Regions from separate parts of the Candidatus Pelagibacter sp. PS_37 genome, predicted to be linked through region 1. Evidence: riboswitches for the same ligand, from Rfam matches in the RefSeq annotation. Region 1 holds a riboswitch; each other region holds the start of a gene.

Region 1 (3,835 bases):
AATTCATCTCTGGGATTAAACCTTCTTGGTAGAACCCATTTGTTGCAACGACTATTTTTTTTGAACGAATAGATCCTTCTTTCGTCCTTAAAATATAATTACCATTCTCTTTATCAATTTTATCCACTTTAGTGTGCTCGAAGATTTTTAATTGTTTAGATAAAGCGTATTTTGCAATGCCATTAACAAATTTAAGAGGATTGATTGCAAAACCAGGTTTATATGAAAAAGCTCCAAATTGCTCTGTGCCTCCATGGCCAATTTTATCAAAGTCTTCTTTTGAATAAATTTCAGTTTCAATACCAAACTCTTCTCTATAAGCTTTGGCTTGTTCTTTAATATATTTAAACTTATTTGGATGATGGGCAACAACGTAATTACTATCCCCCGTTACATCACAATCAATATTATATTCTTTTATAATGTCTTTTGTATAATTTGAGCCGTCAACAGAGTTTTTAAAGAACTTTTTAGTTTCATCATTGCCGTAAATAGATTGCATCTTTTTAAAAGACATCTTACTTGGCGGCAGACAACAAAAACCTGCATTACGAGATGAAGCCCCCCAACCTATTTTTCCAGCTTCAACTAAAATGACATCTAAATTATGATTTTCTATTAAATTAATTGCACAGGATAAACCAGTGTACCCTCCACCTATTACAACAATTTCTGAGCTGATATCTTTATTAAGTTTATCTAGATTTAAATTTTCGCTTGAATGATCTTCCCAATAACTACTAACTGGGGTGTTAAATTGATAAATATCTGAATGATAAATATTTTTCATTAACAAGACCCTAGCACGCAATTAATACTTAATTCTAGTCAAACTTCTAATTTTTTAGGATTTGAAATGAACTTAAAAGACTTAAGCCCTATTTTCATAGGGCTTAAATTAGATTAGTTAAGCAGCACTTACTCTTTGCTCTATATGCTCTTCATCATTAGAACTTGAAGAAACCTTTTGGAACAATTTTATAGGAACTCCTTTTGATAAAATATCTAATACCGGGCAATGTGTATTTACCGTATCAATCAATTTATCTATTTCAGCTTTTGGTGATGAAGATTTAATATCAACAGTACCAGAGATGGATTGAAAGCCAGGTCTAGTGTTTTTATTTAAAGCTAAAAAACCCTGAAGATCTAATTCACCTTTTAATTTAACACTAACACTCTCAATATTAATACCCGCTGCTGTAGCAAATGCTTTATAGGTTATCTCCTGACACGTTGCTAACGCTGCTAATATTAACTCTACTGGGCTGGGTCCCTCATCTTTTCCACCAAAACTTTTGGGTTCATCAACAACTAATTTATGCTCTCTAAGAGTGACTACAGATTGAAGTCCTTCTTTAAGAATTGAGTTGCTTTCATATTGGACCACAGCATTTTTTGGGTTGGCTGTAAAATCCTTCTGTAGATTACTTATTGTTTCTTTTAGATTGTTACTCATTTTTTTTCTCCTGTTTTAGTGCTTCGACATATGTCAGGCGCACAATTTAGTTAAATGCCCTTCTTAATTTATTTACGCTTTGTCTCCATATTCAGTCATATGTTTTGGAATTCTTTTATTTTTTCCATACATAAAATGATTTTCCATGTTCTCTCGATATTTACTTGCTGGAACAGTTAAACCAATAGATTCAGCAACTTCCCTAATCAACATTGGGTTTGCTCCACAACATACTCCAAGGTAATTAATACCTAAGGCATAAGCATCTTTTGCAAATTTACCTATTTCATATCTATTACAAAAGTGTGGGTCCAATGCTGTTGGAAATGTTCTTCCATGAGGTGATGGACACTGACAATTACTTCTGTCTGGCAGATTAAAAAATGTTGGGTAATCTTCACTAGTTCTATAAGGAATTGGTAAAGCACCCACATGGCATTTGACTGCTTTTCTAATTTCTTTTAAAAAAGGAAACATGGTAGCAGGTCCTCTAAAACAATTTAAACCAACAACATCAGCCCCTAATTGCTCTAGCTCTTTACATGTATCAACAACTGACTTTCCATCTCTCATTTTATTCTCACCCATTGGCGAAATTGTTAATACTGTTGGAAGATTAGCTTTCTTCATTACCTCAAGTGCTTTGAAGGCCTCTTCAGCATAATAAAAAGTTTCACCAATTAACATGTCAGCACCTTCTTCTACGGCCCAACCAATCATCTCTGTAAACATTCCTTCAACTACTTTTTGAGATTGTGGATCATTATGTTTCCAGATATTTGAATTTGAAATATTACCTGCCATCAAATTTGGTTTAGACCCTTTAGGTGTATCTAGTGCTACTTTTTTTGCAATTTTTAAAGCTGAACGGTTTAGAGGTTCAAGAAGTTCTTCTTTACCAATAACACGCATTTTTTCTCTATGCCCATTATAAGTGAAAGCCTCAACAATATCCGAACCCGCATGCTGAAATTCTCTATGTAAGTTCTCTAAAACTTCAGGATGATCTAATGACACCATTGGAACAAATTCCCCTGATGACATGTAGCCACGTCTTTCTATCTCAAATAAAAAACCTTCTGCACATATAACAGGTCCTTTATCTAATCTTTCTTTTAATTTATTTGTGCTCATTTTTTTTCTCCGAGTTTTGTGGAGAAAAAAGGTCACAAAATAACAAGAGGGTTAAATCCATAGGCCTCTTTTCTCCTTTTTAGTGCTTAAGCAAATGCAGGGCGCACAATATGGTTCAACTGCCCGGCTTAATTTTATGAAAGATAAAAAAAAACCACCTGTCTAAAGCGGTGGTTTAAGCGTCGCTTTAGCAGGATTTATAACGCGCTCTGCAATTTAACTTAAATCAGCGCAACTAAATATAATCAACTTTCTCTCAAACTGTCAATTGAAAAAATAAATAATAGTTAAAATTATGAGAATAATGACAATCCAAATACTAAGATTAGTTAAGAATTGCTTTAATTTAGAATTAGATTGTAGAAAAGCTGGGAGTACTAATAAGAGTATCCCTAGCATATAAACAAAGGGTAATATCTGATCTGCCATTTATATCGATGATAGCTTCATCTTTTTGGAATACTTTTTCTGAGGTGAATTTTTTATAACTGCTTGAGCACAACGCATGACCCCTCTTTTTTTATCAAAAGTCATTTTGGGTTCACCATACAATTTCCATCCATTGGATATGGCCTCCGTGACACGATGGCAAAATTCTGAAGTGTCGTCACTTGTAATAAATCTATAACCTTTCATAATCAGACCTTAACAAGTCCTAAATCGGGTGTCTATATCTAGGACAATTATTACTTAATGAAATAATAAGATTGGTTAAGAATTTTTGTAATAGAGAATCTTTTAAATACTTTTATCAATAAATTCATATAACTCATTAAGTGTTATACTTATGTTAATTATAATCCTGTATTAAATGAAATTTAAGTCATTATTCAACTAGACAAAATCATTAATTAATATAAATGATGATGAATCAACTCCTCTTAAAACTTATTATTAAATTCTCTAGCTAGATTTTAACTTCGAATAATATAATGATTGATGAATCAACTCTCCTCAAAGTAAACTAATAAACTTATCTATAGATATATTTTTACCAACCTATTAAATCGACCTTAAGACTAAGAATCGTTCGAAATGAAAAACAATAAAAAAAACATAAAATAGGAAAATAGAAAAATGGAAATGACCTTAATATATACGATAGTAGGCTTTGCTTTAGCGGGGTACAGTGTTATTGCAAATGACTCAATTCAAACATTGGGAACTTTTATCGCGTCAAAACAAAAATGGTTTAAATGGTACACTCTTGCTAGTGCAGCATCATTTGTAATGATACTTGCT
Region 2 (3,835 bases), 130 kb from region 1:
TACCATTTTAGATAATTTGATGCTTTATTAAGTCTAAAGTCTGCAGCTAAATCAATTAATATATTGTGTTTTAATAAATCATTTGAAATATCTTGTGCTTCACCATTAGGTAGAGCTGTAAAAACAAGGTCTATGTTTTTTAAAAGTTCTTTATTGTATCTAATAATTTTAGGTAATTTTTTTGAACTTAATGACTTTTCATAACTTGAAATATTTTTTCCAACAGACGTATTACCACAAAGATATTTAATGTTAACATTGCTGTGTTTAACTAATAATTTAATTAATTGAACACCAATATAACCTGTTGATCCAGCAACTAAAACATTAAGCTTAGGCATTTTTTTATTATAACAGTTTAGAGTTAAAAAAGAATTATCTTTTCGAGAATTGGAAGCTTCTTCTTGCTTTTCTACGACCAGGTTTTTTTCTTTCAACCGATCTAGAGTCTCTAGTATTAAGCTTTTCTGTCTTAAGTACTGCTCTATTCTCTGAATCAAATAAGATTAATGCTTTAGCAATACCATGAACCATTGCACCAGCTTGACCTGTGTGACCACCACCTGCTACGCTACATCTTACATCATAATCAGTTGCTTGGTTTATAATCTCAAATGGTCTTGTGATTTGCATTTTGTGACTTCCGCTAGTGAAATACTCATCCATAGTTCTGCCATTAACGTAAATTTTGCCTGTACCTTTTTTCACCCAAATTTTTGCAATAGATTTTTTTCTTCTACCAGTTGCGTATTTACTATCTTTAAAATCTAATTTAATTTTAGGTTTTTTTGTAGATACTTTATTTGGTGTAGCTGTTGTTACCATATTAATTTCTTATTAAATTTTTACTGTTTAATTTACCTAGGTCTAAAAGTTTTGGGTTTTGTGCTGCATGAGGGTGTTCTTCACCAGCATAAATTTTTACTTTAGTTAACTGTTTTCTTCCTAGAACTCCCCCAGGTAACATTCTTTTAATAGCTAATTTTAATGTCTCGCCAGGTTTATTTTTTTCTAATAACTTTTCAGGAGTAATTTCTTTAATTCCACCTGGGTGACCAGTATGTCTATAATATTTTTTATCTTTAAATTTTTTTCCTGTGAACTTTGCTTGTTCAACATTTTTAACAACAACAAAATCACCATCATCCATATGAGGTGTAAAAGTTGTTTTATTTTTTCCTCTAACAATCATAGCAATAATAGAAGCTAATCTGCCAACTACAGCATTTTTAGCGTCTATCTCAAACCAGTTACTGTTTAAATCACCACTTTTTAGAAATTTTGTCATTGTGCGAGGATTAATACTATTATTAGATATAATGTCAATTTTATATTTCCCTTGCAATATCTTGCTTAAATGATATTTTTATATAGCCGATTTGTTCCTATTGCAGGCTAGTTATTGCTAAAAAGGATTTTTTACCCACATTATCGGTAGGCGCATTTGAACTGTATTGTACGCCTTGCATAAAGCAAAAGTACTAAAAAAGGAGTATTAAGATGAGTACAAAAAGACAAAACCCTGAGACTATAGCTATACATGGTGGTGATTATAGAAGTGATCCAACAACCAAAGCAGTAGCAGTTCCAATTTATAGAACAACATCGTATCAATTTGATAGTACTGAACATGCTGCGAATTTGTTTGCTCTTAAGGAATTTGGAAATATTTATACAAGAATAATGAATCCAACAAATGATGCTCTTGAAAAAAGAGTTGCTTCATTAGAAGGAGGATTAGCCTGTTTAACAGTAGCATCTGGACAAACCGCATCAACTTTTGCAATTTTAAACGTTGCACAAGCCGGAGATAATATAGTCAGCTCTACGGATTTATATGGAGGTACTATTTCGTTATTCACGCATACATTAAGTAAACTTGGTATTGAAGTTAGATATGCAGACCCTTCTGACCCAAAAAACTTTGAAAAAGCTGTTGATGATAAAACTAGAGCTTTTTATGGTGAGACTTTACCAAATCCTTATTTGAGAGTTTTTCCAATTAAAGAAGTTTCTGATATTGGTAAAAAATACAATATACCATTAATAATGGACAACACAGCTGCCCCTGTAATTTGCAAACCTTTAGAACATGGTGCTGCTGTAGTAGTTTATTCATTAACAAAATATATAGGTGGTCACGGTACAGTTGTAGGTGGAGCTTTAGTTGATGGAGGTAATTTTGATTGGACAGCTGATCCCAAAAGACAACCTTTATTTAACGAACCTGACGCGAGTTACGGTGGAGCTGTATGGGGAAAAGTGGTTCCAGAATTAACTGGGGCTAATGTTTCTTTTGCAGTAAGAGCGCGGGTTACATTACTAAGAGATCTTGGTTCTGCCCTATCACCTGACAATGCATTTGGAATTATTCAAGGGCTAGAAACAGTTGCTCTCAGAATGAAACAACACTGCTCAAATGCATCAAAAGTTGTTGACTATTTAAAGAAAAATAAAGAAGTAACAAGAGTAATCTATCCAACAGAACATGAAGGTAAAATTGCTGATCGTGCTAAAAAATACCTTAATGAAGGAAATGGTGGTTTAGTTGGTATTGAGCTCAAAGGTGGTATTGAAGCAGGTAAGAGATTTATCGAGTCTTTAAAAATGTTTTATCATGTTGCAAATATTGGAGATGCAAGAAGTTTAGCAATTCATCCTGCAACAACAACTCATAGTCAGTTAACAGAAAAAGAATTGTTAGCCTCAGGTGTAACTCCTGGATACGTAAGATTATGTATTGGTATTGAGCATATAGATGACATTATTGAGGATTTAGACCAAGCTTTAAATAAATCTTCAAAAGGAAATTTGAAAGCAGTTAGTTAGAGTTTTTATATAATATCAAAAAATAAGAACTCAAAACTAATATTGAACCTAGCTGGTGTAGTGAAGCGTATGTAATCTCTACACCAGAAATCAAAGTTATAATTCCTAAAAAAATTTGAATTAAGATAGCAACATCAAAAAATAATACATATTTAAAATCATATTGTTTTTTAAAATAGATAAAATTTAAAATGATTATAAAAAATAAAAGCAAATATGAAGTTGATCTATGCAAAAATTGAATAATTGATGGGTTGTTAAATAATTGAGTAGTAATTAAATCACCATAACTAACATCATTTGGAAAAAAACTACCATTCATATCAGGCCATGAATTATAGATAAGACCACCATCTAAACCTGATAAAAAAGCACCCAATACAATCTGTAAAACTATCAATTTAAGTATGAATAATAAAAATAAATTTGGAATTTTATTTTCAAATTTCTTAATTTTATGAATATCTAAAATATACCAAAAAATTAAACATAAAATAAATAAGGCCAAAGATAAATGAATGCTAAGTCTAAAGTGACTAACGTCATTATTTTCAATTAATCCACTAGATACCATATACCAACCGATGAATCCTTGAAGACATACAAGAAAAAAAATCCAATAATATTTACTAGAATAATGCAGAGTTTTTTTGAAATAGAACGTAAAGAAAAGCAAAGGCACTAAAGTAAACAAACCTACAAATCTTGCTAATAATCTATGAGCATACTCCCAATAAAAAATCACTTTAAATTCATCTAAGGACATGCCGTAGTTAATATTTTTATATTCAGGAATTTTTTTGTACTCTGAGAAATAAAAATTCCACTCATTAATATTCATAGGTGGGAGTATTCCAGTAAAGAGCTCCCAAGCTGTGATTGATAAACCAGAGTCTGTTAGTCTAGTAAGACCACCGACAGCTACCATAAGAACAATTAATGAAAATAAAGTTATTAACCACAATTTTAAATATTTTATATAGTTGTCGCTATTTACAAACATAAA
Region 3 (3,835 bases), 410 kb from region 1:
ATTGTTCTAAACACCTCTCCAAAACCTGGAATATGCTTGTCAGCTATCTCGTTTACTGCCTCTGGTGTAATATCTCGACCTGTAAGCCCAGTGCCCCCTGTTGTAATTACAACATCTATTTCTGATTGATTAATCCAATCTTTAAGGATTTTAATGATGTCATCTTTGTTATCTTTACAAATTTTTCTATCTATTAATTTATGTTTAGCCTCTTCTATTTTTTTTACTAAGATCGCACCGGACTTATCGTTCTCAAAAGTTCTGGTGTCCGTAACAGTTAAAAGTGCTATATTTACAATCATAAATTTAAAATAATTATTATGATTATATTATCATTTTTATTTCTTCTAACAGCAACTTTATATTCAAGTGTTGGCTTTGGTGGTGGCTCTACCTATCTAGCCCTTCTATTAATTTGGGATATTCCTTACTTGATCTTTCCTGTAATTGCTCTCTTTTGTAATATTATTGTCGTATCAGGAAATTGTATAAATTATATTAAAGCTGGAAATATCAATTTTAAGATCCTTACCCCATATTTGATATCATCTGTGCCACTTGCATTCATAGGAGGATCTTTATCGGTAGATAAAGAAATTTTTGAAATTTTACTTTTTTTAGTCTTAGCACTAGCAGGAGTTCTACTTCTCATGAAATTTCAATCTTTTGATCAAAAAATTGAAGTTTATAACAAGATACCAAAAATATTATCGATATTAATTGGTGCATCTGTTGGATTTGTGTCTGGTGTAGTTGGAATTGGTGGTGGAATTTTCTTAAGCCCTATATTGTTATTAATTAGAGTAGATAAAGCAAAAAACATTGCAACAGCAGCATCATTATTCATACTGATTAATTCTTTATCAGGACTTGCTGGCCAATTTACAAAGGCATCAACAATAAATGGAATTTATGATTATTGGCCATTATTTCTGTTTGTTTTAATAGGCGGCCAGCTTGGAAACTATTTAAATCTTAAAATTTTTCCTGCAAGAATATTAGCTCTAGTCACATCGGGACTTGTCATATTTGTCGCTATTCGAATGGGACTGAAGTTGTTTGCATAACAGAAGTATTAAATTATTATAGAAAGATTATGAAAACATTTAGAGCATTTGGACCCACTATAGGAAAAACAAAGTTATCCAAAAAAATTATTACTATATTAAATAATCACGTTGATAAGTCCCAATTATCTAAAAAAAATGATTATAGCCCTAAACTTGCAAGTCAAATTAAGAATGAAATTAAGATACCTAAAACTTTAATTAATAAGAGTTTGTCTAAAAAATTAATAAAAAATATTAAAGTTTACCTTGATAAGTCAGGTGTTAAAAAAATTAAAGAAATTAAGATAATAAATCTATGGGTGGTTAGGCAATTAAAAAATGAATATAATCCAATTCATTATCATGAAGGACAACTGTCAGGTGTTGGCTATCTTAAAATCCCAAAAAATATGAATCAAAATAAACTAGTTAAGAATAAAAAGATTAAAACTAATGGAACTATTGATTTTATTAATGGTCAAAAAAACTTTTTAAGTAAAAGTATCTATAATTTAAACCCTAAATTAGGAGACCTATTGATTTTTCCAAATTATTTAATGCACACAGCTTATCCATTTAACGTTGATGGTGAGAGAAGATCCTTCTCATTTAATGCTAAAATATTATTCAAGAAGTGATTTACTAATCAGTCTAATAGATATATAAATAGTTAACCGATTTGATCCATATTGCAGGTACTAACTGCTAAAAAGGAAATCATTATATAATTGGTAAAGGTAGTTGAACTGTATTGTGCACCTGGCATAGAGCTAAGGCACTAAAAAAGTAAGGAATAAAAATGGATATTAATTTTTTTAAAACAACACGAATTTTAGATGGTGGTATGGGACAAGAATTGTTAGCTCGTGGTATGAAGCCAAACGGCACATTGTGGAGTGCAAATGCTGTTTTAAAAGAAGAATACCATCAACTCTTACTAGACACACATTTAGACTTTATTAAAGCGGGTGCTGAAGTTATTGTTACAGCAACCTTTACTACAAGACGAATAAGATTACGTGATAATAAAATTGAAGATAAGTTTGAATACTTAAACAAAAAAGCTGGTGAAATAGCTAAGAAAGCTAAAGAACAATATCCTAATGTGTTAATTGCAGGCGGTCTTCCACCTCAATATTTAACATACGAAGAAGATACAAGACCAGATGATGAAATTAAGCAAAACTTTTATGATCAAGCAAAATTATTAGATCCTTATATTGATTTTTTTTACTTAGATGTTTTATCTAGTGTAAAAGAGTTTAAATTAGCAATTGAAGCAATTGAAGAATTTAATAAGCCATACTTAATAGGTGCTCACATTTCTGAGGGAATAAATCTTCCAAGTGGTGAAAAAATATCAGATATTATTAACAATATTAATCATAATAATTTACTAGGATTAATTTTATCCTGTGTTTCTCCTGAAAACTTTTATGAAAATTTAGAAGAAGTAAAAAATTTAGGTGTTCCATTTGGATTTAAGCTTAATGCTTTTGTGACAACTAATCCTAAAGATGGTTATACTAATAGTTATAATGTCAGTAAAACTGGTAACCCAAATGAATTTTTGGGTCAAAGAAAAGATTTAACACCTGAATTGATGGCAAATTTTGTTAAAAAATTTAAAAATGCTGGTGCTACTATTTTAGGTGGATGTTGCGAAACGAGACCTTCTCATATTAAAGAAATGGTTCAGTTTAAGTAGTCTTTTTTTGATCTGCTTTTTTAACAAAGTAAATTCCAACAACGACTGCTAATAAAGATAATAAAATTTTAGGTGTTATTATTTCTTTTAAAAAAATATAACTCAATATAGTACCGAATATTGGAATTAAGTAAGAGACTTGTGATTGAAATATAAGACCATTATCTTTTAGAATTTTAAATCTTAGCAACCAAGCAACACCTGTTGAAACCATTCCTAGATAAACTACTGATATTGTAGATTCAACGCTTGGAACCGAGTTCCATGGTTTTTCAATAAAATAAACAAATGGTATTAAGATTAGGACAGCCCAAATTAATATAGAGCCTGTTACATTTTCATTCTTTTTCTTACTAATTTTAAGAGTTAAAACTCCTCCAATAACATAACAAGTTGACCCAAGTAATATTAATAACGCAGAAATAAAATTACTATCATTTATTAATAGATTATCTGAAAACAAATAAATAATTCCTGAAAAACCAATTAGTATTCCAAAAGTTTTAACTAAATTGAACTTTTCATTTTTTGTATAAAAGTGACCCAATATTGTTGAACTCAAGGGTGTTGTTGACATTAAGATTGCTGCCAAATTACTTTGTACAGATTTCACACCGTAAGCTATTAAGAAAAAAGGTAATACCAAATTGACAAATCCTATTATAGCAAACCAATACCAATCTTTGGAAAATGCTTCAATCTTAATTTTTTTATAAAAGCATAATAATAATACTGGAATTGATCCAAAAAAAACTCTCAAGAATGCAATCATAATTGGTCCAAAAGATTCTGTTGCAATTTTGATATTAAAAAAAGCTGATGCCCATATTAAAGCTAAAACTACTAATAATGTATAATCAATTAATCTAGGTTGTCTCATTCAATTATATCTTCAACTTTTCCATTCGTAATCTTTTGAATATCGTTATAGTTTGTTTTAAATACACAGTTTGGATGTCCTGCTGCAGCAAACAATTCATTAAACCTTTCTAAAGAATTGTCTATTATAATTTCAATTCTCTCTAAATGCCCAACAGGTGAGACACCCCCTATTGTATAGCCCGTTTGTGTCTTAACT

The links. Region 1 has a riboswitch for S-adenosylmethionine ahead of AC5SL9_RS03955 (OsmC family protein). Riboswitches for the same ligand answer to the same signal wherever they lie in the genome.
Region 2: linked by a shared signal. The riboswitch ahead of AC5SL9_RS03195 (O-acetylhomoserine aminocarboxypropyltransferase/cysteine synthase family protein) and the one ahead of AC5SL9_RS03955 (OsmC family protein) in region 1 are both predicted to bind S-adenosylmethionine.
Region 3: linked by a shared signal. The riboswitch ahead of AC5SL9_RS01760 (homocysteine S-methyltransferase family protein) and the one ahead of AC5SL9_RS03955 (OsmC family protein) in region 1 are both predicted to bind S-adenosylmethionine.

What each region holds. Positions count from the first base shown of each region.
Region 1 is NZ_CM182067.1:744,706-748,540, forward strand. It holds gene AC5SL9_RS03950 (NAD(P)/FAD-dependent oxidoreductase) at 1-790, opposite strand, end outside; gene AC5SL9_RS03955 (OsmC family protein) at 908-1,459, opposite strand; SAM riboswitch class V at 1,464-1,528, opposite strand; gene AC5SL9_RS03960 (homocysteine S-methyltransferase family protein) at 1,532-2,593, opposite strand; SAM riboswitch class V at 2,663-2,727, opposite strand; gene AC5SL9_RS03965 (DUF1737 domain-containing protein) at 3,023-3,229, opposite strand; gene AC5SL9_RS03970 (hypothetical protein) at 3,671-3,835, shown strand, end outside.
Region 2 is NZ_CM182067.1:611,205-615,039, forward strand. It holds gene argC (N-acetyl-gamma-glutamyl-phosphate reductase) at 1-341, opposite strand, end outside; gene rpsI (30S ribosomal protein S9) at 376-825, opposite strand; gene rplM (50S ribosomal protein L13) at 827-1,288, opposite strand; SAM riboswitch class V at 1,428-1,496, shown strand; gene AC5SL9_RS03195 (O-acetylhomoserine aminocarboxypropyltransferase/cysteine synthase family protein) at 1,501-2,829, shown strand; gene AC5SL9_RS03200 (COX15/CtaA family protein) at 2,822-3,832, opposite strand.
Region 3 is NZ_CM182067.1:334,012-337,846, reverse strand. It holds gene AC5SL9_RS01775 (molybdenum cofactor synthesis domain-containing protein) at 1-302, opposite strand, end outside; gene AC5SL9_RS01770 (sulfite exporter TauE/SafE family protein) at 321-1,067, shown strand; gene AC5SL9_RS01765 (2OG-Fe(II) oxygenase family protein) at 1,097-1,687, shown strand; SAM riboswitch class V at 1,776-1,839, shown strand; gene AC5SL9_RS01760 (homocysteine S-methyltransferase family protein) at 1,849-2,757, shown strand; gene AC5SL9_RS01755 (DMT family transporter) at 2,750-3,637, opposite strand; gene AC5SL9_RS01750 (YbaK/EbsC family protein) at 3,634-3,835, opposite strand, start outside.